2 linked regions of the Salmonirosea aquatica genome follow. The protein of the gene in region 1 binds, or shares a complex with, the protein of each later gene. Links are inferred from orthologs where the notes say so. Each region holds a gene or a part of one and is shown on either strand. Other genes may lie near its edges.

Region 1 (14,781 bases):
AAATTTTCATGAATGTATTGAACGATGTAGCCACATCGGTTCAAAAACAGGCCGTGGTAGCCAACGCGGCACTGGCACTATACGCGGCTAATCCTAGGCTGAATCTTATGGAGGCAGTTGCCAAAGCTAGTGAGTCGATTGAAAGCAAAAAAGCGTTGGCAGCTTTTCAAAAACTGGTTGCCCTATGATTACGAGCCTTGACCAATTGGATTTGAAAAAAACAGAATGAATATTCTAGAAAAAATAGTTGCCCATAAACGTAGCGAGGTAGCTGCTTCCAAAGTAGCTAAGCATCAGCGGGACTTTGAGAAAGACACCCTGTTCTCTCGGCCCACTCTTTCTTTGGCACATGCCTTACGTCAGACCCCAGCACCCGGTATCATTGCCGAATTCAAGCGTCAATCTCCTTCAAAAGGCATTATCAATGCGCATGCCCGGCCAGAAGTAGTTACGGCGGGTTTTACGGCGGGTGGTGCCAAAGGCTTGTCGGTACTTACAGACACAGAGTTTTTTGGGGGTACCTTTGACGATTTTAGCAAAGCCCGCGCGGCTAACCCGCATACTCCCATGCTACGAAAAGACTTTATGGTCGATGAGTATCAACTCTTTGAAGCCAAGTCGCTGGGAGCTGATGTGATTTTACTGATTGCGGCCTGTCTTTCACCACAGGAGGTGCAAACTCTGGCCCGAAAGGCACACGAGCTGAAGCTTGAAGTTCTATTGGAAGTGCACAATGCTGAAGAACTACGTGAGTGCCTGTGTGAGGACGTGGATATGGTCGGTGTCAACAATCGAAACCTTAAGACTTTCTCTACCTTCACCGAAACTTCCCTTGAACTAGCCGAGACCATTCCAGATACGTTTGTGAAGATTTCGGAAAGCGGCTTAAAAGACACTGAAACTATCCTCAATCTCTTCCAGCATGGCTATCAAGGTTTTCTTATTGGAGAAACTTTTATGAAAACATCGGACCCCGCAGTGGCGTTAGAACACTTACAGAACACCCTTTCCCTTAGTACCAACCATAAATCCTCATTCGTATGAAATTGAAAGTATGCGGAATGCGCGAACGCATTAATATCCAATCACTGATTCCTCTAAAACCGGATTTTATTGGTTTCATTTTCTATGATAAATCACCCCGCTACGTAGGAGAGGGCCTGAATGAAGAAATTATCCGACAGGTACCTTCTTCCATTAAGAAGGTAGGTGTCTTTGTTAATGCCAGCCCCGATTACATCATGAGCATGGCCAGGCAGTACGACTTGCAGTACGTACAGCTTCATGGTAACGAGATGCCGGATTTCTGCCGGATTCTCCGCCAAAAGGGGCTCAACATTATCAAAGCGTTCTCTGTCGACAATGATTTTAATTTTGCTATGCTCAATAATTACAAACCTTTTTGTGACTTGTTTTTGTTTGATACCAAAGGTACCCTGCCGGGTGGAAATGGAGTACCCTTCGACTGGAACATCCTGCGTAAGTACGACCAGGAAAAACCGTTTCTGCTGAGTGGCGGCATCAGCGTCGACAATATTGACAAGGTCATTGAACTCTCGCGGTCGATTCGGATTTATGGCATCGACATCAATAGCTGCTTTGAGATAGAACCTGGAGTGAAGGATATAGAGCAGATACGCAAAGTGCTTGATAAAATCAGAATTAAAGAGGAGGAAGAACTGGAAGTTTGACATGGAAATATTGGACGAAAAAATAGCCTACCAAGTTGATGCGAACGGCTATTACGGAATGTTTGGCGGTGCCTTTGTACCTGAGATGTTGCACCCCAACGTAGAAGAGCTCCGCACGCGCTATCTCGACATCATGGCCGAGCCTAAGTTCCAGGCCGAGTTCAACGACTTGCTACGGAACTATGTAGGTAGGCCGACTCCCCTGTATCTGGCCAAGCGGCTATCCGAAAAATATGGTACCACAATCTATCTCAAGCGGGAAGACCTCTGCCATACCGGCGCCCATAAAGTCAATAATACGATCGGGCAAATTCTGTTAGCCCAGCGACTGGGCAAAAAGCGTATCGTGGCTGAAACCGGAGCCGGCCAGCATGGCGTGGCCACGGCCACCGTATGTGCGTTGATGGGTATTGAGTGTATCGTGTACATGGGTTCGCTTGATATCGAACGGCAGGCCCCCAATGTAGCCCGTATGAAAATGCTCGGTGCCGAAGTCCGGGCGGCAACCTGCGGTTCTCAGACGCTCAAAGACGCTACGAATGAGGCCATGCGGCACTGGATCAATAATCCGACCGATACGCATTACATCATCGGGTCGGTAGTAGGACCACACCCTTATCCCGATATGGTAGCCCGTTTTCAGTCAGTGATTTCGGCTGAGATGAGAACACAGCTCCAAGAACAGGTAGGTACCCCAAATCCTGATTATGTAGTAGCGTGCGTGGGAGGAGGTAGCAATGCTGCCGGAGCATTTTATCATTATCTGGACGAACCATCGGTACAACTGATTGCTGTAGAAGCTGCCGGACAGGGTATAGACTCGGGACATTCGGCTGCCACTACTGCCTTGGGCAAACCGGGGGTACTTCACGGCAGCCGTACCATTCTGATGCAAACTGAGGATGGACAGGTAGTAGAGCCCTATTCACTATCGGCCGGGCTGGATTATCCAGGTATTGGTCCCGTCCATGCACACCTTTTCCAGACAGGTCGAGCCAAATTCCTGTCAGCTACCGACGATGAAGCTATTCAGGCTTCCTTAGAACTGGCCCGTATTGAAGGAATCATTCCCGCATTGGAAAGTGCCCATGCGCTGGCGGTCCTTGACCGCATTGGCGCTGGTAAAAACGATGTGGTCGTGGTAAACCTCTCAGGACGCGGCGACAAAGACCTAAGTACCTACATGAAGTACCTGTAACAAACCGCTGTTGAATTACAGTCTTTCTGTTGATCTCAATTTAGTTTCTCACAATTCATATCCAAAAAACATGGCTACACTCGCATTGCCCGAAGTTTTCGACCTGCGTTTGAAACTGCAGACACTGGAAACCAAAAAAGATTCACCTGACATTTCGTTGTTTGAACGCTGCGATCTTGAGGATGAGATTTTAGAAATCAAAGAAAAACTCGGTCAGTTTGATCGCCAGAAGTTTGATCAAGGCGAAGAATGTATCAATTGCTCGGGTTGATTCTACCGATTAGTACTCCAACATTTCTCTCTAAACCTCTAATTTATTCCAATGAAAAAAACCTTCCTCTCATTAACTTCCGGAATTCTTTTGCTTGGCGTAGTGGCCTTCAGCTCCTGCCAGACTGCCGACTCAAAAAACGATAGTACTGAATCCGAAAAAGAAACTACTGAATCAATGAACGAACCAACCGAATCGAAGAAAATGCTGCGTCATGTCGTTCTGTTTAAATTTAAAGATTCTTCCACGCCTGCCCAAGTTAAAGAAGTAGAGGAAGCTTTCCTGGCGCTTCCCTCCAAGATCAAGGAAATTAAATCGCTGGAATGGGGTACCAACAATAGCCCCGAAAACTTGAACCAGGGTTTCACGCACTGCTTTTTTGTGACATTCGATAGTGAGGAAGATCGCGCTGCCTATCTACCTCATCCTGATCACAAGGCATTTGGTGCGATCCTAGGCCCGCATTTGGACAAAGTACTGGTTATTGACTATTGGACTCAGGAATGAACCGAATTACTGACCTTTTTGAAAGACAGCCTGCTGCCAATCTCAATGTGTATTTTACGGCAGGGTACCCTCAACTGAACGATACGCGGCGGATACTTTCTGCTCTGCAAGAAGCGGGGGGAGATCTGGTAGAAATCGGTATGCCCTATTCCGATCCTGTGGCCGATGGCGAAACGATCCAGCAAAGCAATCAGCAGGCACTTGAAAATGGCATGACGGTCCGGCTCTTGTTTGAGCAACTAAGTGGAATGCGCGCTGAGGGTATCACGGTACCTGTGCTTTTGATGGGGTACCTGAATCCAGTGATTCAGTTCGGTTTAGAGCGGTTTTGCGAACGCTGCGCCGAGGTGGGGGTAGATGGGTTGATTTTGCCCGATATGCCTATGGATGTTTATCTCCGTGAGTACAAAGCGATTTTTGAAAAATACGGTTTGCTCAATATTTTTCTGGTAACCCCCCAAACTTCCGAAGCAAGAATCCGTCAGATCGATGCCGTAAGCGAAGGTTTTATTTATACGGTATCCTCGGCAAGTGTGACAGGATCAAAGGCAGGTGTCAATGACAATATGGAAGCCTACTTCGATCGCATCAATGCCATGAATCTTCGAAACCCTCGGTTGATCGGTTTTGGAATCAAGGATCAGGCTACATTTGATAAAGCTTGCCATTATGCCCATGGTGCTATTATCGGTAGTGCTTTTATTCGTATATTACAGAACAGTAAGGCCTTTGAACATGAAATAAAGGATTTTATCGGCTCAATCAAAGCCAATAAACCCGCCTCAGTAGACGTTTAAAAAGCATTAAGCATTTTTATTGGATGAGTTCGAAGGTCTGGAATGTACAGCATTCCTTTTCTTCGCTCATTTTTTTCATTTACAAGCCAAAAAAATAAGTGACTTTTTGACCCTGAGTGACTTTGCCGCGTAACGGATTTGATCATCGACATTAACGTACCTAGAGAATGGCAGCTTCTACTACCTCTGTGAATACCCTGTTGTTACGCATTCAGGAATACCGCCAGAAATACTATCAGAATCGTTTGCTGAAAGGCCTCATCTTTTCGGCTGCTCTTTTACTTAGTGTTTTTCTTGTCTTCAACGCATTGGAATACTTCGGGCGATTTAGTTCGGGCGTCAGGGGAATGCTGTTTTTTGGCTTTCTGGCTGTGTTGCTATTCTCTTTATACCAATGGATTGTTCAGCCTCTCATCAATTTGTACGGTCTGCGGAGGCCGTTGACCAATGAAACTGCGGCTCTGCAGATTGGACAATACTTTCCTGAAATTGGCGATAAGCTACTCAATACTTTACAGCTTCAATCACTTTCCGGTCGGCAGACCGACCTGATCGAAGCCAGTATCCGGCAGAAATCAAGTCAACTTTTAGTGGTGCGTTTTGCGGATGCCATACGCTTCCAGGAAAACAAGCAATACATCAAATATGCCATATATCCTTTGGCGGCGATTGCGGTTATTCTGTTATTCAATCCTACTTTTTTTACGTCAAGTTCCGACCGGATCATTCATTTCCAGAAAAATTATACCTATGCCCCTTTCACTTTTCAACTGAATAATAAAGAGCTGAAGGCATTTCGTAATGAAGATTTCGTGCTTAATCTGACCCTTGAAGGTGAGGCTTTACCCCAAGCGGTGTACCTGGTGCAAAATGGTACGCGCTTTAAATTGGATCAGGAAGCAGCACGCACTTTCACCTATACCTTCAAAAATGTTCAGCGCGATGTGCATTTTTCGTTTGACGCCGCGGGCTTCGTTTCCGACGATTATACTCTTAAAATCGTCGAGCGCCCTAGCTTATTGTCCTTCGATGTAAACCTGCGTTATCCTTCTTACCTAAATAAGCCTGCTGAAGCCTTATCCAATGTAGGAAACCTCACCGTACCGGAAGGCACGGTGGTAGAATGGAATTTCAACACTTCTTCTACGAAAGCCCTTGGCTTGAAGTTCGACAATGATTCCCTGCTGTATAAAGCCGAAAATCGGGATGATAAGCGTTTTCAGTACCGGAGGTCTGTCCGCAAATCGTCGCAGTACCATGTAATGCTCCAGAACAATGAGACGCCTAACGCGGAAAAAATTGGCTATTATCTCAATGTAATACCCGATAAGATTCCAGTGCTCTCGCTGGAGAATTTCCAGGACACAACCCTTTACAACTTCCTGGTAGTAGGTGGATCCATTAGTGACGACTATGGATTTTCCCAGCTTAAACTCTTCTATTCTGTTCGTCGCGAAAATCAGCCTGAAGATAAAAAACCTGATCTTAAAAGTATTGCTATCCCTTTCAACAAAACGGTCAATACTCAGAGCTTTTATTTTCAATGGTACGTTGATAGCCTGCAACTGGCACCGGGTGATAAAATTGAATACTATGCTCAGGTTTGGGATAATGACGGCGTGAACGGTCCCAAAAGCGCGCGTTCTCGCACAATTAATTTCGCTGTTCCTGAAAAAGATAAATTACAGGAAGAAGTAGATAAGTCGGCCCAGCAGACCGAAGAGCAAATGGAAAAGGCTTTGAAGAAAGCAAAAAGCCTGGAGCGAGACCTCGAAAATCTGGAAAAACGCCTCAAGACGAATAAAGAACTCGACTTTCAGGAACGTAAGCAGGTTGAGGACATTATCAAGAAACGTGAAGATCTGATGCAGGAAGTCCGTTCGATCCAGGATCAGAATAAGGCTACCAATGAGAAATCGAAGCAGTTTAGCCAGCAAAGTCCCGAAACCCAAGAAAAACTCAATCAGCTCCAGAAGTTGATGGATGATCTAATGGACGATGAGACTAGCAAACTGTATAAGGAACTGCAAAAATTACTGGAGCAGAAACAGAGCGAGCGTATGACCAAGATGCTTGAAAAACTCCGGAACAAAGAGAACAACCTGGAAAAGGAGCTGGAGCGTACGCTGAATCTGTTTAAGAAAATGCAGATGGAGCAAAAGATGGAAAAAGCGGTTGAGAAGCTGGAGGAATTAGCTGAAAAGGAAGAAAAACTTGCCGAGGAAACCCAGAAAAACTCCGACGAAAAGAAGCAGGCTAATGAGAAAATGGATTCCGATAGCAAGAAAAAAGACGCCGATAAGAAAGGAGCAGAGGATAAGAAAAATGCGGATGATAAAAAAAGTGCAGACGATAAAGTTAAGAAAGAGGGCGATGATAAGAGTGGAAAAAATGAGGATTTGAAAAAAGAACAAGAGAAAATCCAGGAAGAATTTAACGAGCTTAAGGAAGATCTCGATGAGATTGAGAAAATGGGAGAGGAGATCGACGATAAACCTGATACCCAGGAAGCGGAAGAAAAGAATGCTGAGCAGCAAATGGAGCAAAGTAAACAGCAACTTGATAAACAACAGAATTCGGACGCTGCTCAATCCCAACAGAAAGCTGCAAAATCCATGCGTAAGATGTCTGAGTCCATGTCTCAGGCAATGATGGACTCTCAGATGGCTCAAATGCAGGAAGACATGGATGCTCTACGGGATATTCTGGAGAATCTGATTACACTCTCCTTCGATCAGGAAAAGCTTATGAAGGATTTTAAGGGAGTCAATTTGCAAGACCCACGCTTTGTTACACTCGGGCAGGAACAGCTGAAATTGCAGGATGATGCCAAAGTGATTGAGGATAGCCTCTACGCACTGGCCAATCGCGTGATTCAAATCCAATCGTTCATTACCCGTGAGCTTAATGACATGAAATCCTATATGGATGAAAGTGTAGGCAGCATTAAGGATCGACGGATCAATGTTGCTACTTCCAAGCAGCAATTTGCTATGACTTCCATGAACAATTTGGCACTTATGTTGAGTGATGTGTTCAGACAAATGCAGCAACAAATGGCTATGGCCATGGCCATGCCTGGGAAGGGAAAAGGGCAGGGACAGCAGAAGGGTAAAGAGAAGGGCAAATCGGCAGGCGAAATGCAACGGGAGTTAAGTGATCAGCTCCAGAAAATGGGGGAGGGGAAAAGTGGGCAGGGACAGCAAGGAAATTCTGAGCAACTTGCCCGCATGGCCGCTCAACAGGCTATGATTCGCAAGATGATCCAAGAGCTTATGGATTCGCAAAAAGGCACTGAAATGGGACAGAAGTACGGGAATGAGTTAAAAGAACTCATGGAAAAAATGGATGAATCTGAAACTGATCTGGTAAACAAACGGGTCAATCAGGATTTGAAAAATCGGAATAAGGAAATTACCACCCGTCTTTTGGAATCCGAAAAGGCAATGCGTGAACAGGATGAAGATGACAAACGCAAAGGTGAAACAGCAAATCAGATAATTCGCCGGCCACCACCTGCTTTTGAACAATACATTAGAGAGAAAGAACGTCAAACTGAGTTGCTTCGCTCGATTCCTCCTGAATTTTCCCCTTTCTATAAACGGGAGGTTGACTCTTATTTTAGAAAATATCAATCTGAAAAATAGACTCAGTAAATCCAATAACTCTTTGGTACATCCCCTCTTGCTCAAATTGTGTTGTTAATATGAGAAATAAAGTATTTTTGTGTTACATTTCGTAAAGTTTAGTAACTATATATTTTCTTTGGTAGTTGCTTTGTTTAAGTTTAAGTTTAATACTATTACACACTAAAACAATCTGCATTTTGAAAACAATGATCCAATTTTTTGCGGAGGACGTCGAGTATGACCTTCCTAATCCAACCAAAGCGAAGCGATGGTTGAAGTTTGTAATTGAATCTGAAGGCTTTTCCCTTAATCAGTTGAATTACATTTTCTGTTCTGACGATTACCTTCTTAATATGAATCGTGAACACCTTCAACACGATTACTACACCGACATTATTACTTTCGATACAAGTGATGATGAAAAAGAAGTTGAAGGCGAAATTTACATTAGCACCGATCGAGTCATTGAAAATGCCGAGGCTGCCGAAGTAAAATTTGACGAAGAGCTACGTCGTGTTATTGTACACGGCGTTCTTCACCTCGTAGGCTACGGCGATGGCGATGAACCTTCAAAGATCAGAATGCGTAATAAGGAAGACTTTTATCTTAAAAACTATAAGTACCAATAAAATTCCACGTGGAACATTTTGTTCTTTTTTACAAAACCATAAAGTCTTGACGTTTTGTTGAGACTTTTTTTAATTTAATCTTAAATAGGATGTTTCCAGAGTATGATGTAATCGTGGTAGGAGGAGGTCACGCAGGCTGCGAAGCAGCGGCGGCGGCGGCTAATATGGGATCGAAAGTACTTTTGATTACAATGAACATGCAGACGATTGCTCAAATGTCGTGCAATCCGGCGATGGGTGGAGTAGCCAAAGGTCAGATCGTTCGTGAAATCGATGCCTTAGGAGGACAGTCCGGCATTGTAAGTGATCGGACTATGATCCAATTCAGGATGCTGAATCGTTCGAAGGGCCCAGCAATGTGGAGCCCAAGGTGCCAAAGTGATCGGATGCTTTTTGCACAGGAATGGCGGCAAATACTGGAATCAACTCCAAACGTAGACTTCTGGCAAGATACCGTAACCGGAGTAATTGTAAAGGAGGGTCGAGTAGGTGGAGTGAAAACGAGCTTGGGTATAGAGATAATTGCCAAAGCCATAGTGCTTACAAATGGTACCTTCCTAAATGGGTTGATTCATATTGGAGAGAAAAACTTTGGAGGAGGCAGAAGTGGCGAACGGGCCGCAACGGGTATCACCGAACAACTCATCACCTTAGGCTTTGAGTCGGGTCGTATGAAAACAGGTACCCCCCCTAGAGTAGATGGCCGCTCCTTGGACTATACCCGTATGGAAGAGCAGCCAGGGGATGAAGAAGCAGGTAAATTTTCATATAAAAATACACCCCGACTTGAAAAGCAAAGGAGCTGTTGGATAACGTACACAAACGAAAAAGTACATGAGGTACTTAAAACAGGTTTTGATAAATCGCCCATGTTTTCGGGACGTATTAAAGGACTGGGTCCACGATACTGTCCTTCGGTAGAAGATAAAATCAATCGGTTTGCGGATAAGGATCGTCATCAGATTTTTGTGGAACCTGAAGGCTGGAATACGGTTGAGGTGTATGTGAATGGATTTTCAACATCGCTACCTGAGGACATACAGTATAGGGCGTTGAAAGAAATCCCTGGCTTTGAAAACGTACGGATGTTCAGGCCGGGTTACGCGATAGAGTATGACTATTTTCCTCCTACACAGTTAAAGCTAACACTGGAAACCCACCTGATAGAAAACCTATATTTTGCCGGTCAGATTAATGGTACCACGGGCTACGAGGAAGCCGCTTGTCAGGGGCTAATGGCCGGAATAAATGCACACCGTAAAGTAAAGGAAGAGAATGCTTTCGTTTTAAAAAGGTCCGAAGCTTACATCGGTGTACTCATAGACGACCTGATCAATAAGGGTACAGAAGAACCCTATCGAATGTTTACTTCAAGAGCGGAGTACCGTACGCTTCTTCGGCAGGATAATGCCGATATCCGACTCACCGAAAAAAGTCACGCGATAGGATTAGCAGATGATGAACGCCTAGAGAATGTGAAACGAAAAATTTCACAGACCGATGAGTTAGTGCAAGAATTGATGAAAATTAAAGTCAACCCTGAAGATGTAAATACACAGTTGGAGGCTTATCATACTTCCCTAATTCGAGACAGAACTTCACTATGGCAGCTACTTAAAAGACCACAATTGAGTATGCGTGAAATCAGAGAAATGAGTCCGGCATTAGTCAACTGGATGGACCCTCTGCAAGAAGACGCCATCGAACAGGCGGAGGTCCATGTGAAGTATGATAGCTACATTGAAAAGGAACGATTGATGGTTGAAAAGATGACCCGAATGGAAGATCTTGCCATCATTTCTGGCTTTAATTATGATAAGGTACCTGCCCTATCTTTCGAAGGGAGGGAGAAATTAAAAAAAGCAAAGCCTCAGACGATTGGTCAGGCTTCCCGGATCAGTGGTGTCAGCCCCTCAGATATTTCAGTACTCATGATTCATTTAGGAAGATGAAGGTCGCATTGGAAACTTTGAATGAATGCCCGGTTTGCCAGGGAAGTACATACAAACCGTTTTTGAAAGCCAAAGACAACACGGTAACCGAGCAGGTATTTCAGATAGTACGGTGTGAAAGCTGTGGGTTTTTGTTTACAAATCCCCGGCCTACGGAGCAGTTAATCGGAAGTTATTATGAGTCTACGGATTATATCTCACACCATGATGAAGGGAAGGATGTAATGAGTAGGCTGTACAATCGGGTAAGGGAGTTTACAACTCAACAGAAAATCAAGCTTCTGAAAAAATCCATTGGATTTACGGGCTCACTTTTGGACATTGGTAGTGGAACCGGTTTTTTTCTATCGCAGGCCAAAGCAGCCGGTTGGCAAGTGGCCGGTACAGAACCCGATGCACAGGCACGTGCCATCAGTCAGGGTAGGGTAGGAGAGGTCATTTTCGAAAGTATTCAGGATCCATATTTTGATACAACCACCTACGATGCCATCACGATGTGGCATGTACTTGAACATGTGCACCTACTCAACGAAACATTTGAATGGTTGCACGCACATCTCTCCCCGAAGGGAAGGTTAATCATTGCGGTACCTAATGCAGAATCAGAAGATGCCAGAAGATTTAAAGAGTTTTGGGCTGCGTATGATGTACCTCGCCATTTGTACCATTTCACAAAAAAATCAATGACACAACTGGCCGAAGCACACCAATTCACGGTAGAGAGGATCGTGCCTATGTGGTTTGATTCTTACTACGTAGCTCTATTGAGTAATCGTTACCAACAGGGGAAGACCAATGTACCTCAAAGCCTGTGGGAGGGATCAGTATCCAATTGGAAAGGCCGACGGGTAGGCCATGGCCATCCTAACACCTCCAGCCTGATTTACGTGCTCGCCAAAGCCTGATGGGCAACCCACATACAAAACCCCCAATGCCACACGCCGGTATTGGGGGTTTTTAATTGAACAATTGTTCGGTTCTTACCTATCTTCAAGTTTATTTCCAAAACATCATTTCCGATGAAGAAGTACCTAGCTTGTTTTTTCCTTTTGTTCATCCTGGTGCGTTGCGCTCAGCAGGTAGCCCCTACGGGAGGAAAAAAAGACATTATCGCCCCCACTTTATTAGAATCGAATCCTCCAAATAAGTCCCGTAACTTTCAGGGAAAGGAAATAGAATTACTCTTCGATGAGTACGTCATCGTTGATAATATCCAGCAGAAACTCATTATCACTCCGGAAATAGAGAACCCTTACAACTTCAAGCAGAAGGGTACCTCCATTGTCTTAGCCTTTAAGGAAAAGTTTGCGGATAGCACTACTTACACTTTCAATTTTGGGGATGGCATCAAAGACTTTGCCGAGCGTAACCCTGCTCAAAATCTAAAACTGGTTTTTAGTACTGGCCCGACCATCGACTCCGCCCGGGTATATGGTAGTATTACCGATCTGCGAAGCAACAAGCCGATCTTCGATGCGTTGGTTGGACTCTATAAATTGAATGATACCATAAATCCTGAGAAACAGAAACCCTATTATTTTTCAAGAACCGACAGCAGTGGCAGGTTTGCCATTGAGAATATACAGGTAGCCCGCTACCGGCTCATTGCCACTGATGATAAGAATCGCAATCAACTTTACAACACGAAAGATGAACGGATCGCTTTTCTTGATTCGGCCATTCAGGTAGGTACCGACACCACCAACTATAATCTCAAACTATATCATTCCGATGGTACGCCACCTCGAATTCAACGTACCACTCCGAAAGTAAACAACTACACTGTTGTCTTTAACAAAGGCATGGATAGCCTAAGAGTGCGATACTTGAAAGGTGATTCGCTGGCTTATTTTCCAGAAAACGCCACGCAGCTCAAATTTTTCAATACGACGGGTACTACGGATACCACGCTGGTTTCAATCACTGGGGTAGATTCACTTGGTCAGAAGTTTGAACAAGAGCAAAAAATTGCATTTCTAGTCCAGCGGGGCAAAGAAAAACAGCTTGAACCCCTCACCCTGCGAACAGTACCCGAACGGGGACAGCCCCTGGCCCGCGACTTTACCTATACATTTATTTTCAATAAACCCATTGCACAACTACTGCCTGAACAAATCCAACTTCAGAACGATAGCTTGACTAAACAGCCGTTGGCAACTATGCAATGGCAGTGGAACACCTACCACAATGAGATATCTGTTTCGGGTGTCGCCACGGCCCGGGATAGTATCAAATGGATAGTTCCTGCTGGGGCTGTCATTAGCGTTGAGGGTGATACCCTACCGGCCGTTTCCTACCGGCACACGGTTTTGAAAGAGGAAGACTACGGGATTCTCCGGGGAAAAATTACCAGTGATTCCACCACTCATTTTTTCATTGAGCTAATCAATGAAGAATTCAAGGTAGTACGTACCGCCTATACCTCTCCTTACACCTTCACTCGTGTTCCACCGGGCAAGTACCAGCTGCGTGTTATTATTGATCGCAACAATAACCGCCGTTGGGACACGGGCAATTACAATCAGGGGCGTCAACCCGAACCCATCTACTATTTTCCCGATCCTATTCAGGTTAAAAGCAACTTTGAGTTTGACGACAACAATTTCACGATACCTTCAAAAACAGCAGATTAGTTTTTGTCAAAATCACGTTTAATGTGCATAAGCATGTGGAAAACCAAAAGCTACTGTGGAAACTCCGGGTTTTAGTGTGGGAAACACTGTGGAAAAAAGCCAATGAGTGTGGAAAAGAAGATGGTGATAAAGCTGAAGTTGAAAACCTACCCGCTATCCTGTACTTAACAGGCTGTTGATACACTTCAGCTAGTGTGTATAAGATGTGAAAAGTTATCCCTCCACAATTCACTTAAGTTTGTGGAAAGAAAAAAACATACTTGATAGAGAGTAAATTAGTTGTTTACAAAGTCCACAACTCCGTGGATAAATGCCTAACTTGTAAACAGTGAGCCGCTCGGCTGAAGTGGAACTTGAGTGGATAGATTAGTTGTACACAAATCCACAGGCCTAATTTAATTGTAATAGATAAAAATTATTCTTTTTTATTATTTATGAAGAGGTACTTAAAGTGGATAACCTTATTGGGGCTATTGTTCGGGACCTACACGCTAAGGGCACAGTCGGATGAACAGATGGCGGAAGAGTATTTTAAAAATGAAGACTGTGAAAAAGCAGTCAGCTACTATCAGAAGATTTTGAAGAAATCGTTTGATAAGCGTTCATTAAAAAATTATACCAGCTGTCTCATCAAAACTAAAGACTGGGACGAGGCCGATAAGTTTTTTAAGAAACAGGTCAAGAGTGAGGGAGCAAATGCGCCTTGGTACTTTTTGAACTGGGGAATGCTGATCGAGGCACAGGGCAAAACTGATGAAGCAGAAAAAAAATATGGAGAGGCAATTGAGGCATTTGGTGCGCGGGTTGATCTGTACAAAGATTTGGCCGAAGAGTTTCGCGAGATGCAAAAGGCGGAGTGGGCACAGCGGACGCTCCAGCGCGCTCGGGAGGTAGCCAAGAATGAGAACCTCTACCGCCTGGAAATGGCGAGCGTATACCGCGAATTAAACGATCCTGAAAGTATGATCGCCGAGCTGCTTTCGTATGGGATTCTTTTTCGCAATACCGAGATCGTTCAAAACATGCTTCAGGATTTTATCAAAGCCGAAAAGGAGCAGGCGCTTTTGGAAAAAGTGCTGTACGAGAAAATTCAGAAAAACCCCAATGAAGCTTTTTATAACGAGCTACTAGTATGGTACCAGGTACAGCGTAAGGATTTTTATAAAGCTTTCATTCAGGAGCGGGCCCTCGACAAGCGTTTCAAGTACAGTGGTACCCGTATTTTTGATTTGGCCAATCTGGCATTACAGAATAAGGACCACGAGAATGCCGCGGCCATGTTTGAGTACATTGTGAAAGAGTACCCACAGGGTCAGCTTTATCCTTTTGCCCGGCGCATGGCCATCAGCTCCCGTGAAGAACAGGTGAAGAATACCTACCCAGTCAATACTGCGGAGGTACAGAAGCTAATTGGTGAATATCAAAAGCTATTGGCTGAGCTAGGTACCAACGCCCGCACACTCGAGGCCTTACG
Region 2 (15,051 bases), 2.9 Mb from region 1 along the record:
GTACACAAAATCCTGAGCGTCGCCACAGGCAAACACCCCTTCAATGTTAGTGCGGCTGGTACCCTTGACCGTCTGGATATAGCCCGCAGCGTCCATATCAAGGTAGTCTTTAAACAGGTCGGTATTGGGCTTATGGCCAATAGCTACAAAAAATCCCGTGGCTGGCAACAGAGTTTCTTTGCCGGTCTGGTTATTCACCACCTTTACCGTTTCCAAACCTTCCTCTCCCAGGAGTTCGACCGTTTCGGTGTTCCAGAGAATCTCCACATTGGTCAGCGACATCAGGCGTTTCTGCATGATTTTGGAAGCACGCATCTCATCGCGCCGTACCAAAACGGTCACCTTGCGGCACAGTTTGGCCAGGTAGCTCGCTTCCTCGGCGGCGGTATCGCCTGCTCCTACCACAACCACGTCCTGGCCCCGGAAGAAGAAGCCATCACATACCGCACAGGCCGAAACGCCCCGTCCATTCAGACGCTCTTCGCCGGGCAAACCCAGCCACTTGGCCGAGGCGCCCGTGGAGATTATGACCGACTCAGCTTCAATTTCGAACTTGTCGTCTATGGTAACTTTATGGCAATTTCCTGAAAAATCAACCGCCGTAGCCATCCCGTACCGAATATCGGCGCCAAATCGACGGGCTTGCTTCTCAAAATCCATCATCATTTCGGGACCACCGATTCCATCGGGGTAGCCGGGGTAGTTTTCCACATCGGTCGTGATGGTCAATTGTCCACCTGGCTGAGGACCCTGGTAGAGAACGGGTTTCAAGCCGGCACGGGAGGCGTATATAGCTGCCGTATAACCGGCGGGACCTGATCCGATGATCAGGCATTCAATTTTTTCGGGTGTCATTGTATTGTTAAATAATTGAAGGTGGACAGAAGGCAGTACTTCGTTTGTCAGCTATCCAGACCATTCGGTAAATGATTGATCAAACTATTTTTCTGGTTTCTTCCAATCCCTATCCGCACAATAAAGCCCGGATTAGTGACTAATTTCTAACACGGAGTAAACAACAAAAGTGCAACTTTTACCGCGAAAACCCAAAGCAAGTCAACGGATACGCCACTCGATCCGGCGGTTGAGACGACGATTCTGGTCAGAATCATTAGGTACCTTGGGTTTTGTTTCACCATAACCGATCGCTGTAAACCGACTGTCCGGTAGCCCGGAGCCAGCCAGGTAGCGAACTACGCTTTGGGCCCGCTGCCGTGAAAGTTCCAAATTTTCCTTATCGCTCCCCACATCGTCGGTGTGTCCGGCTATCTCAATAGATAGTTTGGGGTTGTCTTTCAGGAACAATACCAGTTTTTGCAGCTCTACCTTTGATTTCTCATCGAGGGTATATTCTCCTGTGGCAAAAAAGATATTATTCAGCACCTCAACCCGATCCTTCTCGGCCCGTTCCAGCGGAATATCCAGTCGCAATGAGGGAGTGGAATCAGTGGCCACGAAAGTCAGGCTTTTAAATAGGTACCCTTCTTTCACCACATACAGGGCATGTTCACTGTTCTGATTCAACACGGCCAGGAATTCACCGTTGGCAGGTTGCGATGAGAACGTGGCCACCCGCTGCTGACTCCCCAGGTCGTACAATTCGAGCAAGGCCTGTAAGGGTGCTTTGGTACTTTGGTCAAACACCTTTCCTTTGATGTACTTGGTGGGTACGAAGGCTTTTTGCAAAGTATCGGGAATGGTGAACGCATAGAGCATGGCCCGCCGACCTTTGGGCTCGGTGCGGTCATCGGTGTAATAGGCGGTCTGACCATCGGCCGATATGTACATCCCTACCTGATCAGCGACGGTATTGATAGGGTACCCCAGGTTTTTAGGATCGCTCCATAGCGTATCGGTACGCTGAGACATGAAGAGGTCGAACCCACCCAGACCCGGCAACCCATTGGACGCATAGAAAAGGGTATGTCCGTTGGCATGAATGAAAGGGGCGTTCTCCTCGTCGGGCGTGTTGATCGTCCTACCCAGATTGGTGGGAGTAAGCCATTCCCCCGAGCTGTCGAGGATAGTTTTCCAAATATCCGACTTCCCCGCGCCACCGGGACGATCCGAAGTGAAGTACAACACACTGCCATCGGCCGACAACGACGGCTGGGATTCCCAGTTGCTGCTATTGACGGTCTGCCCCATATTCTTCGGAGCCAGCCAGTCTTTTCCGTCTTGCCGGGTAAAGTACAAATCGCAGCCCCCGTACCCATCGGGGCGATTACAAGCGGTAAAGACTAACGTTCGGCCGTCCGCCGAAATGGTACAGGTACCTTCGTTATTGGGTGAATTGATATTTTTTGAAATTTCCTCCGGCGTGTCCCAACCTTTTTCTGTCCGGTGCGTGATGTACATATTCTCGTCCCGCTCCGGGGTAAGACCGGTGAATATCAGTGTTTCATTATCAGCGGTTAGTACCGGAAAAAACTGGGCTTTCAGGAAATTGACGGTATCGCCCAGGGAGCGCTTGTTTATTTTCAAAGGATGCCTGATGGCCTGCTCGGCAAATTGGGCTGAAGCGATCCACTTACGGGTAACCAGTGCCAGATTGGACCGTTCGGGGTAGCGGGCCAGGGCCTGCGATAGGTACACCTGCGCCGAGTCGTAGCACTCTCGCTGAAAGGTGTCACGTCCCAGCCACTGGTAGGCGGTGGCTACTTCCGGCGCATCGGGATCGAGCTTTACCAGCTGCTGATAATGGTAACGGGCACGGGCAGTTTGCCGCTGCCATTCGTAGAGCTGCCCTAGCCTTAGATGTACCTCGGGAAGGCCGGGTTCCAGTTCGGCCAGTTTCTGGAACAAAGGCAGCGCTGCTTCCATTTTTCGTTCCTTCCAGGCAATTTGGGCATTGTCGTACAGCTCCCGCGTCCGGCGAGGCATGGCTTTATCCTGCGCGAAGGTACCCATGCAGCTGGCCAGCACGATGAGGAGAACAAGGCAGATGATGCGGTTCATTACGGAATATTCATAAACTTATGAGTCTGTAACGATATTTGCCAACGGGGATTGTCTTTAATATAGTCAATGATCTGGGGCAGCATCTGTTCACGACGGCTCCATTCGGGTTGCAACAGCAGCTTGCAACTTTTTCCAACCCGAGCGGCGTGCTCCTCTGCGAAAGCAAAATCACTTTTATTAAAAATAATCACCTTCAGCTCGTTGGCGGCGGGATAAATGGACGGATGGGGTACCTTGAATTTCTTTGGCGAGAAACATACCCAATCCCACTGGCCGGAGAGCGGGTAAGCTCCAGACGTTTCAATATTGGTCTGGAAGCCAACTTCCTGGAGCGCCCGGGTCAACGCGTCCATATTGTACATCAAAGGCTCGCCACCCGTAATTACCGCCAACCTACCCCGATGCGCCAGAGCTCCGGCTACGATATTTGCAATAGAGGTCTTCGGGTGATGATCCGCATCCCACGATTCTTTCACGTCGCACCAGTGACAGCCCACATCACACCCCCCCAACCGAATAAAGTACGCCGCCCGGCCCGTGTGCGCTCCTTCACCCTGTAAAGTATAGAAAGCTTCCATGATCGGAAGCAAAGTACCTACTTCATACTCCACCTGCTCTGCGCTTTCTTTTAAACTCATCACCGCCATTTTCTCCAAATTACTGATTTTAAACTAAACCAAACTCCTCTGCGTGAGGTTCTATTCCAAAGAGAAAAGTCCAATTCAGTTTCATGCGCAAAGATACGATAACGGGTCGATCATTCCCCGCTGATTTCCTGGAACCCTACCGGCATACCGGCGACCCGGCCGCCGATGCGGTCATCGACGCCGTGGCCGCTCAGGGAGGACATGGGGCGGTCGGTCCACTGATGCGCTTCCTGACCAACTACGAAGATTTCACCTTTGAGGGCCAGTCCGACGCAGTTCAGGAATTTATCAAATCCCAAAACAAATTTCCTGATACTTTTGATGCACAGGCGTTTGACGAGGGGATGGCTTTCTTTTGGCGGAACTACCGCCTTATTTCCCTACTATTGGGTACCTACTCCCTACCCTACTGCTATGCTGGAGCCAACGGTGCCCAGGTGCTTTGGATTTCGGAACGCATCCGGAATAATACCTACCAACGGCTGGAAGAGACGGGAGCGTTCGTGTTCGGTATCATGCAGGAGCCCGACTGGCACAATGGCCGTAACTTTCAGCGCATCGCCAAAATCCGACTTCTGCACGCCGCCATTCGCTGGTTTACGCTCCACAGCGGCCGCTGGGATGCGGCCTGGGGGTACCCTATCTGTCAGGAGGACATGGCCGCCACCAATCTTTCCTTTTCGTACATTGCGATTAAAGGATTTCGAAAACTCAAAATTTCGGTTTCCCAGAAAGAAGAGTCTTCTTTTTTACACTTCTGGAATGTGGTGGGTGAACTCCTAGGGGTAGATCCCGCCCTGCTTCCGCAGAATATGCTGGAAGCGTACCGCCTGGAAAAAGGCATTTCGGCCCGGCAATTCAGGTCTTCCGAGGCGGGGCAGGGCTTGACCCGGGCTTTGCTGAAAGCGATTGAACAACAAATTACCTCCCCTTCCCTACGAAACGCCCCGGCGGCGCAGATGCGTTTCTTCCTGGGTGATTCAACCGCCGATTTGCTGGATATTCCCAAAGCGGAATGGGAGGATCGGTTTGTGAAAGTAGCTCTGCAAGCGCCGTTTTTTCCCAAACTGATGTCCCTGCAAAAACCAGCCTCACCGGTACTGGAACGCTACTGGCGGTAGAAGGTACCCCTACCTCACTCAGCCAACGCTCCAAAGGTACCCTCCTCCAAACGAATCAGCGGAGGACGCAGAAAACGTCGCTTCACCGTAACGATGAACAGATTGTCGTAATCGCTGTCGGGAATCGTTTTCTTCTGATGGGTGACCGGCAGTTGATCCAGGAGGGGCAGAAGCGTATTACTGTGTCCCACGACCAGAACATTGCCACCGCGAAGTTTGGTCAGCCGACGGGCTACCTCCCATAGGGTATCGGTGGCGTAGGGCTCTATAGGTACCCCGATCGCTTGGGACAGCGGTTCGGCCGTGGAGCGCGTACGCAGCGTGTTCGTTGAAAAAATATATTCGATATTTTTATTTCGCAGGGTATCCAGCAACGCCTGCGCTCGTTGCTGGCCGACGGCGGTGAGGGGCGGGTCATTGGCCGGAGTAGCAGCTTTTTCAGCATGACGAACCAAATACAGGGTGTGACTCGAGCATCCAGCCAAAAACCCAAGTGCAATTCCCAGCACCCAAATACAACGGATCTTTTTTCTCATTACCGTACCTTTGTAAAAATCAACAGCCTCGTCAGATTAGACAGACCTGATACTTCGGGCTTCAAATATAGACAAATATGGAACGCAAGTCCGGTCCATTCATCCGATGAACGCTATTTCAATCAACCAGCAGGAACCCATCTGTGCCCTGGCTACCGCTTCGGGTGTGGGGGCTATCGCCGTCGTCCGGATTTCCGGAGAAGGGGCCATTGACCTCACAAACCGCTATTTCCGGGGAAAGGATTTGACTACAGTGGAAAGTCACACGGTGCATTTCGGCACGATTCGCCAGGAAGGTACCCTCATTGACGAAGTGCTGGTTACGGTCTTCCGTGCGCCACGATCTTTTACCCGGGAAGATGCCGTAGAAATCGCCTGCCATGGCTCCGACTACATTGTCCGGCAGATTCTGAAGGTACTTGTCAAAGGAGGAGCGCGCATTGCCCGACCGGGCGAATTTACCCAACGGGCTTTTCTGAACGGCCAGTTCGATCTGGTGCAGGCCGAAGCCGTGGCCGACCTCATCGCGGCCGACTCGGAAGTAAGCCACCGGACGGCCTTGACGCAACTGCGGGGCGGTTTCTCGAAAAAATTACAGGCGTTACGGGAAGAGCTGATTCATTTTGCCTCACTGGTGGAGCTGGAATTGGATTTCGGCGAAGAAGACGTAGAGTTTGCCCAGCGGGATGATCTGCGTACGCTTATCCAAAATTTGCAAGGTACCATTCACCCACTCATCGAGTCGTTCGACTACGGCAATGCCCTCAAAGATGGGGTACCTGTAGCGATCATTGGTTCCCCCAACGTGGGCAAATCCACCTTACTCAACGCCCTGCTCAACGAAGAAAAAGCCATCGTGACGGCAATCGCCGGGACTACCCGCGATGTGATCGAAGACACATTGGTATTGGAAGGCCTGAAATTCCGCTTTATCGACACTGCCGGAATCCGCGAAACCCAGGATGTAGTCGAATCGCTGGGCATCGAACGCTCGCGCCGGGCGATGGAAAAGGCCGACGTGGTATTGATGCTGTACGATAGCGAAGAAACCCTGCGGGAGGTAGAAGTACTGGCACAGGGACTGCCGGCCGATAAGAAGGTTATTTGGGTGAGGAATAAAGTGGATCTTTTGGAAAACCAGATTCCTTCCCCTCCCCATGCCGTGCCTATCTCCGCCCACACCCACCTGCACCTTGACACTCTTAAAGCCGCCATCGTCAGCCAGGTTCAGAGCCAGGCCGGCACGGATACCGTCGTGACCAATCTCCGCCATTATGAACATCTGGTCAAAACTTCGGCGGCCCTGGACGAGGTGCTGCAAGGCCTCGATGCGGGCATCACGGGTGATTTCCTGGCGCAGGACATCCGACTGGCCCTCTACCATTTGGGCGAAATCACAGGCACCATCGTCTCGGATGACCTTTTGGCTAATATTTTCAGTAAATTCTGTATCGGGAAGTAATAATCCTTAACCCTTTCTACTCATGAAAAAACACCTTCTTTTCGCATTGCTCATGCTGGTTTTCGTGGGCGCAGCTCCAAAGAAAATCAGCTGGGTAGCCATCGGCGACTCCATTACCTACCTCAACGACCACCCCGACGAAACAGGCAACCGCCTGACCAAGGGGTACCTTACCCAGATTTCTGAACATTTCCCCCGCGTGGAATACATCAATCAAGGACATAATGGCTGGACCGCCATTAAGATTGCCGAAAGTCTGGATAAGCTCGGGTTGGTAAAAGCCGATGTGTATACTGTTTTTCTGGGTACCAACGACTGGTGGCAGGGACGGCCATTGGGTACCTTGGCCGATTATGAGCAAAACACAGGCCCTTCCACCGTACATGGTGCCTTTCGACTGATTACGGATAAACTGAAACAGCTTAATCGAAAAGCCCGAATTATTCTCATTACGCCCATGCAGCGAGGTGATTTTGTGTATATCAACAACCCAAAAAACAACGCATACGGCTCCTACAAATCCAAAAAAGACCAAACCCTGGAGCAGTTTGCCAAGGCAGTGGTGGACATAGGCCGTTACGAAAAAATTCCGGTTGTAGACCTCTACCACGCCAGTGGCATGACGGTGGAAAATATGGTGAATTTCAAAAGATTAAAAGATCCCGCCACCGGCGAGTACCGGAATTACACCTACCCCGAATACACCACAATCCCGTTCGATCCCGAAAAGGACGAGTACCCCTATCCCGAAGCCGCCATCAATATGACCTACGACGGGCTTCATCCATCCAACAAGGGCAATGAAATCATCGCCCACCTGCTGGCCGACCAGTGGAAAGGACTCCGTTGGTAGTGGCGCAACCCGCCCTTCGCACTATGAACGAAAAACCATCCTTCGTATCCGAGGTTATGGAATGGGCCCAAACACTGCCCGTGGAGGAAATAAGTCTTTCGGAGTCATTTTCCAATCAGTGGGCTTTGCATATCCTGTCAAAAAACGAAACTGACTTAAGAGTAAATCTGCTGCCGCTCGTCGAAGAAAAAAAAACCTTGTCAAGTTCAGCGGAAACGGAAGGCAAACCGACGCTTCAGGTGACACTCTGGGAGGATATTTGGCATACCAAACGTTCCATCGTTCAGTCACGGATAAAGGCTCAATTGGGAATATCCGAGCGCATTCCCGCCCGCCTGACGCAGGCACGTCGCCTCGACCGACCCACGACGCTGGATTTCTTACAGGAAAATCATTTGCAGGATGCCGTTCTTTCTAAATTCAAATACGGGCTCTTTTTACCTAGCAAACACTTTCGGGTACTTCAAAACCCACCCGAAGCCGATGCGTTGCTGGTAGCAGTGGGTACCTTTGCCCGTCCGCGCCAGTTCGTGCGCGCAGGGCACCCTCATTATTCCTTTGAGCTGGTTCGGTATGCTAATCTGCTCAACACAACCGTCGTTGGAGGCCTCGACAAACTGCTGAGTCATTTTACCAAAGCGCACCAACCCGATGATGTGATGACCTACGCCGACCTGGAATGGTCGACCGGGCGTAGCTACCTTAAGCTGGGCTTTGTGCCGACGGGCGATACGCCCCCCCAGAGGTTCTGGATTAATCCACAGACGATGGAGCGATATTACCCGCATCGCCTGCCCGATGGTTTAAGTGAACAAACGGCCTCAGAACGGGGCTATATCCCTCTTTTTAATGCCGGAAGCCGTAAGTTTGTTAAAGTGATGAAGGTACCGCATCTGTAATCAGTGACTGCTTTCCATTAAAGTACCCTAACCCGACCTACCTTGATCATAATCCTCGGTCCCACCGCTTCCGGCAAAACCCGGCTGGCCGCCCAACTGGCTCATCGCGTTGATGGTGAAATCATCAGTGCCGACTCGCGGCAGGTGTACCGCGGCATGACAATCGGTACGGGAAAAGACTTGCAGGAATACGTGGTGAACGGGACAACAATCCCCTACCATCTGATTGATATTCAGGATGCCGGTGAAAAATATCATGTACACCAGTTTCGGCAGGATGTTTTTCAATTATTGCCCGAAATACGAAAACGGGGCAAGGTACCCCTCCTGTGCGGCGGCACGGGGCTGTACATTCAAGCACTCTTGCAGGGACATCAGTTTACCGAAATCCCGATCAACGAGCCGCTGAGGGAAGAATTGGAGGCTCTTTCCCACGATGAGCTTTTAGTTATATTCCACGAAGTACCTTCCGCGTATTCAGGATTGGCCGATACCTCCACGCGCAAGCGTACGATAAGGGCCATCGAAATCGCTACCTACCTGTGCGCTAATCCTGACTATGCCTTTCCAGAAATCGCCGTACCCGATTTCCAGGTCTTTGGGTTGAATCCGCCCGTAGAAATCAGGCGACAACGCATCAGTCGGCGATTACACGAGCGCTTGCAAAACGGACTAGTGGACGAAGTCCAGGGACTATTGAATCGGGGAATTTTGCCCGAAATCCTGATTTATTACGGATTGGAGTATAAATTTGTTACCCAATACCTCTTTGGCGAACTCCCGTACGATACCATGGTACAACGGCTCGAAACCGAAATTCACCGCTTTGCCAAGCGGCAGATGACCTACTTTCGTAAAATGGAGCGGGATGGCATCGTAATTCACTGGCTCGATAGCCACGCCACTACTGAACAGTGGGTTGAAGCCATCGTTTCCCACATATAAAAACGCATTACCTGAATGTCTAGAAACCTTACAACCACCTCACTTTTAGTAATACTGGGGATCACCGATGCCTTCCTCCTCTCCCACCCCAATCTCATCGGCCGCATCGGAATTTTTATTTTCAAACACGACTATATCAAAACTTTCCCCCGGGCGCTGGCTACGGTATTTCTGGTGCTGGGCATTTCCTTATTCCTGTGTGAAGTCATCCGCCGGGGTACTTCGCCCCGCGCGGCGTTGGGTTGGTACCTGATGCTGCTCGTGTTGGGCATGGCATTGTTTGCCCATGTGTACGTGACATTTTCTTCGTTTTCCTACGGGCTTACCGGTAAGGCTTTCATCTACGGAGCCCATCTGTTGCCCGTTCTGATGACCGGCCTTTTCGGTCGGTACCTTATCACTGCCCTTTTTCAGGCAAAAAAACAAACCGAATTATGATTGCCCGGTTCTGTTTTTGGCTCGCTGCTGGTCTTCTGACTTTCACGTCCCTCCATGCGCAAAGTTCCTATCTCCTGCGCCCCGACCGGGTGTTCGACGGTGAAAGCATGCATGAGAATTGGTCGGTTTGGGTAAAAGGCGAACGGATTGTGGCTGTAGGCAATGCGACTGATTTTCCGGCTGAAGTCAGCCAGGCAGAAGTGGTAGTCCTAGCGGGAATGACGCTCCTGCCGGGACTCATCGAAGGACACTCGCACCTTTTTCTCCATCCTTACAATGAAACGCCCTGGGACGATCAGGTACTCAAGGAATCCCGCGCTTACCGCACCGCCCGAGCTGTAAAACACGCCGAACTAACGCTGTTAGCTGGTTTTACAACGGTCAGGGACCTGGGCACAGAAGGCGCTGAATACGACGACGTAGGCTTAAAAAAAGCTATTAATGAGGGGATTATTCCCGGCCCACGCATGATCGTGGCTACGCGTGCCCTGGTCGCTACAGGTAGCTATGGTCCCACAGGGTTTGGTGCTGATGTGGCCGTTCCACAGGGCGCCGAAGAAGCCGATGGCCACGATGGCCTCATTCGGGCGGTACGTACGCAGATTGGAAAAGGGGCTGATCTGATTAAAATTTATGCTGATTACCGATGGGGGCCTTCGGGAGAAACTCGTCCTACTTACAGTGAAGACGAAATCCGGCTGATCGTAGAGACGGCCCGGAGCAGCGGCCGCCCCGTGGTGGCCCACGCTTCCACCGCTGAAGGAATGCGCCGGGCCATCCAGGCGGGCGTCGAAACTATTGAGCACGGCAATGGGGGTACCCTTGAGATTTGGAAGTTGATGAAGGACAAAAACGTAGCCCTGTGTCCTACCCTGGCGGCGGGTGATGCAATCAGCCAGTATCGGGGCTGGAAAAAAGGTCAGGATCCCGAACCGGAGCGGATCACGCAGAAAAAAAATAATTTCAAACAGGCACTGTCTGCTGGTGTAACGATGGTGATGGGAGGCGATGTGGGTGTGTATGCACATGGGACCAACGCCCGCGAGATGGAACTCATGGTGGAGTATGGCATGAAACCCCTGGACGTGCTCAAAGCTGCCACATCGGGCAATGCCCGTATCTTCCACCAGGAGCAGCAGATTGGCTCGGTGAAGAGCGGGCTGCTGGCCGACCTAGTTGCGGTACGGGGGAATCCTGCTGCGGTAATACAGGATCTACAGAAGGTCGCCTGGGTAATGAAGGGGGGTAAAATATATAAAACCCCCTGATGAAACCGCCTACGCCCGGGATAAAAGCCCTGGAACAGGCAACAAAGTACATGTGGGCATAGATAGTCCAAATATTTTTTTGGATATTGCGAACTAGACTAAATTCTGATTTGACGGTCAAATACGCGCCCGAAGAAGCGATAAACTGATTCGTTGGAAAATAAGTTATTATCATAAAACCCGGGAATATCTCACTAAATCCCTCTTTACTCTACCCTAATATTTTTTAAGTACCCCTAATTTATCTGATGAAACCTATGTCACAATCCGCCGAATTGACCATTGAGGGTCAACAGTATCAATTTCCGGTCATTGAAGGAAGCGAACACGAAAAGGCCATAGACATTGGCAAGTTACGCGACAAAACGGGCTACATCACCATTGACAACGGTTTCAAAAACACGGGTTCGACCACCAGCGCCATCACATTTCTCGATGGTGAAGAAGGCATTTTGCGATACAGGGGCTATTCTATTGAAGATCTGGCCGAAAAAGCATCTTTCCTGGAAGTATCGTACCTGTTGATCTACGGTGATTTACCGACGAAGGAGCAATACGAAGTATTCGAACACGAAGTACGCACGCATACTCTGGTGAACGAGGACATGCGGAAGATCTTCGAGGGTTTTCCTGTCAATGCCCACCCTATGGGGGTACTTTCGTCGCTTGTAAGCGCCATGAGTGCTTTTTACCCCGATTCCTACGACTCCAACGCCCCGGCCGACACGGAACTGCACATCATCCGGCTAATGGCCAAAATGCCAACCATTGTTACCTGGTCGTACAAAAAATCCCAAGGGCATCCGGTTAACTATCCCAATAACGAGCTCGATTACTGTTCCAATTTCCTGAACATGATGTTTTCGCTGCCCGTGGAGAAATATGAGGTCGATCCCGTTGTCGCCCGGGCTTTGAACAAGCTTCTGATTCTCCATGCTGACCATGAGCAGAATTGCTCTACCTCTACAGTTAGGCTTGTAGGTTCTTCGCATGCCAATATTTACTCGTCCATTTCCGCAGGAATCGGCGCCTTGTGGGGGCCTCTGCACGGTGGTGCCAACCAGGAGGTGATTGAAATGCTGGAAGCCATTAAAGCCGATGGTGGCGATACCCAGAAGTACATCGATATGGCGAAGGACAAGTCGAGTGGATTCCGTCTGTTTGGTTTCGGGCACCGCGTGTACAAGAATTTTGACCCCCGGGCCCGGATCATCAAGAAAGCTGCCGACGACGTCCTCAGCAAACTGGGCGTGAATGATCCCGTACTGGAAATAGCCAAAACTCTGGAGAAGGCAGCTCTGGAAGATGAATATTTCGTCTCGCGCAAGCTCTATCCGAACGTAGATTTCTATTCCGGCATAATTTACCGGGCTCTGGGTATACCTACCAATATGTTCACGGTCATGTTTGCCATTGGCCGCTTGCCAGGCTGGATTGCCCAATGGAAAGAAATGCGGGAAAACAAAGAACCGATCGGCCGACCCCGGCAAATTTATACTGGTCCTACCCACCGCGAATTTGTGGCTCTGGATCAGCGGTAGTAGTTATTTTATATTTACCTATATAGTATTGTCACAAGGCACCGCCCGACCTTTCGGCGCGGTGCTTTTTTATAAAGCTCATGGAAGAAAAAGAACTCAAATTATCCCTGTCCGACTGGCTGGCTATCGAACGTACCCGTTTAGCCAACGAACGTACTTTCCTGGCGTATTTCCGCACGGCTTTGGCAATGCTAGCCGGAGGCGTTACTCTGGTCCGGCTCGATGCCTTTCGGGATATTCGCTGGTTGGGGTATATTTTACTGGTGCTGGCCCCGCTGGTTTTTATTACCGGACTTTGGCGGATGGTTTCGGTCAGGCGTAAAATTGAAAAACGATACTACAAGAGCGAATGAAGTCAAATAACTTTTCGATTCAACTGTGTGGCAGGATTACTGGGTACCTTAACGAAGTGAGATCGCGACAGAATGATCGCACGAGCTTGCTCGCATCATCGCTTGTATTGAATCTTTAAGACTTGTGTTATTTGAGTAATATAGCCACTTTGTACCTCACATTTTTCACTAGCTTTGAAGGAACTGATGAAACGGACGATTCTCTTGCTGCTGACCTGTATGGCATGCTCTAAGCGTCACACAATAAAGGCTTCTATGAATGATGCTCGTTGGTATGGCACTGGTGAAGCCATTGAAATTCATACGAAAGAGAACATGACATGCTCGACTGATCGGTTCAGCCTCATAGCCCGGACCGATGGGCCATTCAGTAAACAGGATTCGAGTGTAACACAAATTCTAAGCTTTTATCACATACCTTTAGAAAAAGGTACCTATGACCTGGCCTTACCCGATACCTGCCTGCCCGTCAAAATAGCCAGGTCGACAACCACTTTTACGGTCAGCAGAGCTTCCTTCCATGTACTGGACACGCAAACTAGGAAACTTCAAAGGTATTACGAGTTCACTGACGGCGATCAGGGTTGGGTGAAGGTAATGAAACTGAACCGTACGGCGGGGAAAATAAAGGGTCGGTTCGAAGTATCTTTGACAGGAATAAAAGGACAGAAGATTCGCTTTAAAAGAGGGAAATTTAACAGCCTTTTGAGAACTCAATAAGGTAAATCGCGCGTAAGAAATAAAACTGTGATCGCGACAGGATTCGAACCTGTGACCGTCTGCTTAGAAGGCAGATGCTCTATCCAGCTGAGCTACGCGACCAATGAAAACAAAAAGACAGCCATTGAGTAGCTGTCTGATTCTTATTGTCAGGGAGACAGGATTCGAACGGCAGCGGCCGACCGTCTGCGGCCCTCTGGTCCCAAACCAGATACCCTAATTACTTGTCTTTGTTGTCGGGGAGACAGGATTCGAACCTGCGACCCTCTGGTCCCAAACCAGATGCGCTACCGGGCTGCGCCACTCCCCGAGACCAATGTTATTCAATAGTATGCGGAGAGAGCGGGATTCGAACCCGCGGTACCCTTACGAGTACGGCAGTTTAGCAAACTACTGGTTTCAGCCACTCACCCATCTCTCCGGCTATTGGGTCACAAATATAGAGGGTTGGAAACGATTAATACAAACAATCCTGCAAAAAACTTTGTCTGTAGAACGGATTGCCTATTTTTGAGGCACTTTCTCGTTTCGTAACCCTCTTGCAATGAATTGGAATTATCCGTTCGGGACCACTGAATTTGTCTTCTCTCTCCTCTTTGTCGGGGCTTACGCGGCCTTCTTTGTACGTACTATCCGGGTGGCCAGGCGGCTGAAGACCACCACCCGCTCGCTCATCATCAAGCTTTTCATCCGTACTATTGCCTTCGTACTTCTCTTGATTTCGCTATTAGGGCCCTCCTTTGGCGAAGCCGAGCGGGATCTGCAATCCCAAGGCAAAGACATTTACCTGCTGGTTGATCTTTCCAAATCCATGGATGCCAATGATGTATCACCTACCCGGCTGGAAAAAGTCAAATTCGAGATCAACCATTTTCTGGACGCAATGGCCAACAATCGTATTGGGTTGATCGTATTTTCCAATGAGGCCTATACCCAATCGCCTCTGACCTACGACCGGGCTGCCATGAATCTCTATGTGCAATCGTTGCAAACCGACCTGTTACCCGGCAGCGGCACCAACTTGTGCAGCTCACTCGAACTGGCCTATCTGAAAGTAAGCCAGGACGAGGCGGCGGCTGACAAGTCGAAAATCATGGTTCTTTTTACGGATGCCGAAAAGAAAGCCGACTGCAGTGCATCACTTTTCAACAACTTCCGTCGCTTCGGCATCCGGTTGTTCGTCATTGGGGTAGGTACCCCGGAAGGAAGTTTTATCCGTACCCAGAATTCGGTTCTGAAGGATGAGGACGGAGAATCGGTGATCAGTAAATTGCAGGAAGATGTGATCAAGAATCTGGTTCAGCAAA

Evidence for each region.
Region 2: the proteins of mnmG (region 1) and mnmE are in contact, whole or in part, in a solved structure (PDB 9HIP), measured with the Escherichia coli proteins. The link is inferred for Salmonirosea aquatica from one-to-one orthologs.

Annotation. Positions count from the first base shown.
Region 1 is NZ_WHLY01000002.1:2,749,815-2,764,595, forward strand. Bases 8,330-11,242 are described here. They hold mnmG (tRNA uridine-5-carboxymethylaminomethyl(34) synthesis enzyme MnmG), read left to right. Parts: upstream 8,330-8,811; coding sequence 8,812-10,674; downstream 10,675-11,242. Other genes in these bases: ybeY (rRNA maturation RNase YbeY), read left to right, coding at 8,330-8,722; GBK04_RS12610 (class I SAM-dependent methyltransferase), read left to right, coding at 10,737-11,242. In the rest of the region: trpD (anthranilate phosphoribosyltransferase), read left to right, coding at 1-188; indole-3-glycerol phosphate synthase TrpC, read left to right, coding at 226-1,044; GBK04_RS12570 (phosphoribosylanthranilate isomerase), read left to right, coding at 1,041-1,691; trpB (tryptophan synthase subunit beta), read left to right, coding at 1,693-2,889; GBK04_RS12580 (hypothetical protein), read left to right, coding at 2,960-3,160; GBK04_RS12585 (Dabb family protein), read left to right, coding at 3,212-3,667; trpA (tryptophan synthase subunit alpha), read left to right, coding at 3,664-4,464; GBK04_RS12595 (DUF4175 family protein), read left to right, coding at 5,124-8,111; more of ybeY, read left to right, coding at 8,300-8,329; more of GBK04_RS12610, read left to right, coding at 11,243-11,579; GBK04_RS12615 (Ig-like domain-containing domain), read left to right, coding at 11,694-13,307; GBK04_RS12620 (tetratricopeptide repeat protein), read left to right, coding at 13,742-14,781. UniProt on the Escherichia coli protein: NAD-binding protein involved in the addition of a carboxymethylaminomethyl (cmnm) group at the wobble position (U34) of certain tRNAs, forming tRNA-cmnm(5)s(2)U34.
Region 2 is NZ_WHLY01000002.1:5,618,174-5,633,224, reverse strand. Bases 4,595-7,549 are described here. They hold mnmE (tRNA uridine-5-carboxymethylaminomethyl(34) synthesis GTPase MnmE), read left to right. Parts: upstream 4,595-5,371; coding sequence 5,372-6,727; downstream 6,728-7,549. Other genes in these bases: GBK04_RS24225 (SGNH/GDSL hydrolase family protein), read left to right, coding at 6,750-7,549; GBK04_RS24235 (SixA phosphatase family protein), read right to left, coding at 4,744-5,184; GBK04_RS24240 (oxygenase MpaB family protein), read left to right, coding at 4,595-4,729. Outside these bases: trxB (thioredoxin-disulfide reductase), read right to left, coding at 1-855; GBK04_RS24250 (OmpA family protein), read right to left, coding at 1,057-2,958; GBK04_RS24245 (7-carboxy-7-deazaguanine synthase QueE), read right to left, coding at 2,958-3,599; more of GBK04_RS24240, read left to right, coding at 3,692-4,594; more of GBK04_RS24225, read left to right, coding at 7,550-7,580; GBK04_RS24220 (hypothetical protein), read left to right, coding at 7,604-8,479; tRNA (adenosine(37)-N6)-dimethylallyltransferase MiaA, read left to right, coding at 8,522-9,424; GBK04_RS24210 (hypothetical protein), read left to right, coding at 9,440-9,862; GBK04_RS24205 (metal-dependent hydrolase family protein), read left to right, coding at 9,859-11,130; GBK04_RS24200 (citrate synthase), read left to right, coding at 11,388-12,671; GBK04_RS24195 (YidH family protein), read left to right, coding at 12,752-13,024; GBK04_RS24190 (hypothetical protein), read left to right, coding at 13,199-13,744; GBK04_RS24170 (VWA domain-containing protein), read left to right, coding at 14,289-15,051. UniProt on the Escherichia coli protein: Exhibits a very high intrinsic GTPase hydrolysis rate. Involved in the addition of a carboxymethylaminomethyl (cmnm) group at the wobble position (U34) of certain tRNAs, forming tRNA-cmnm(5)s(2)U34.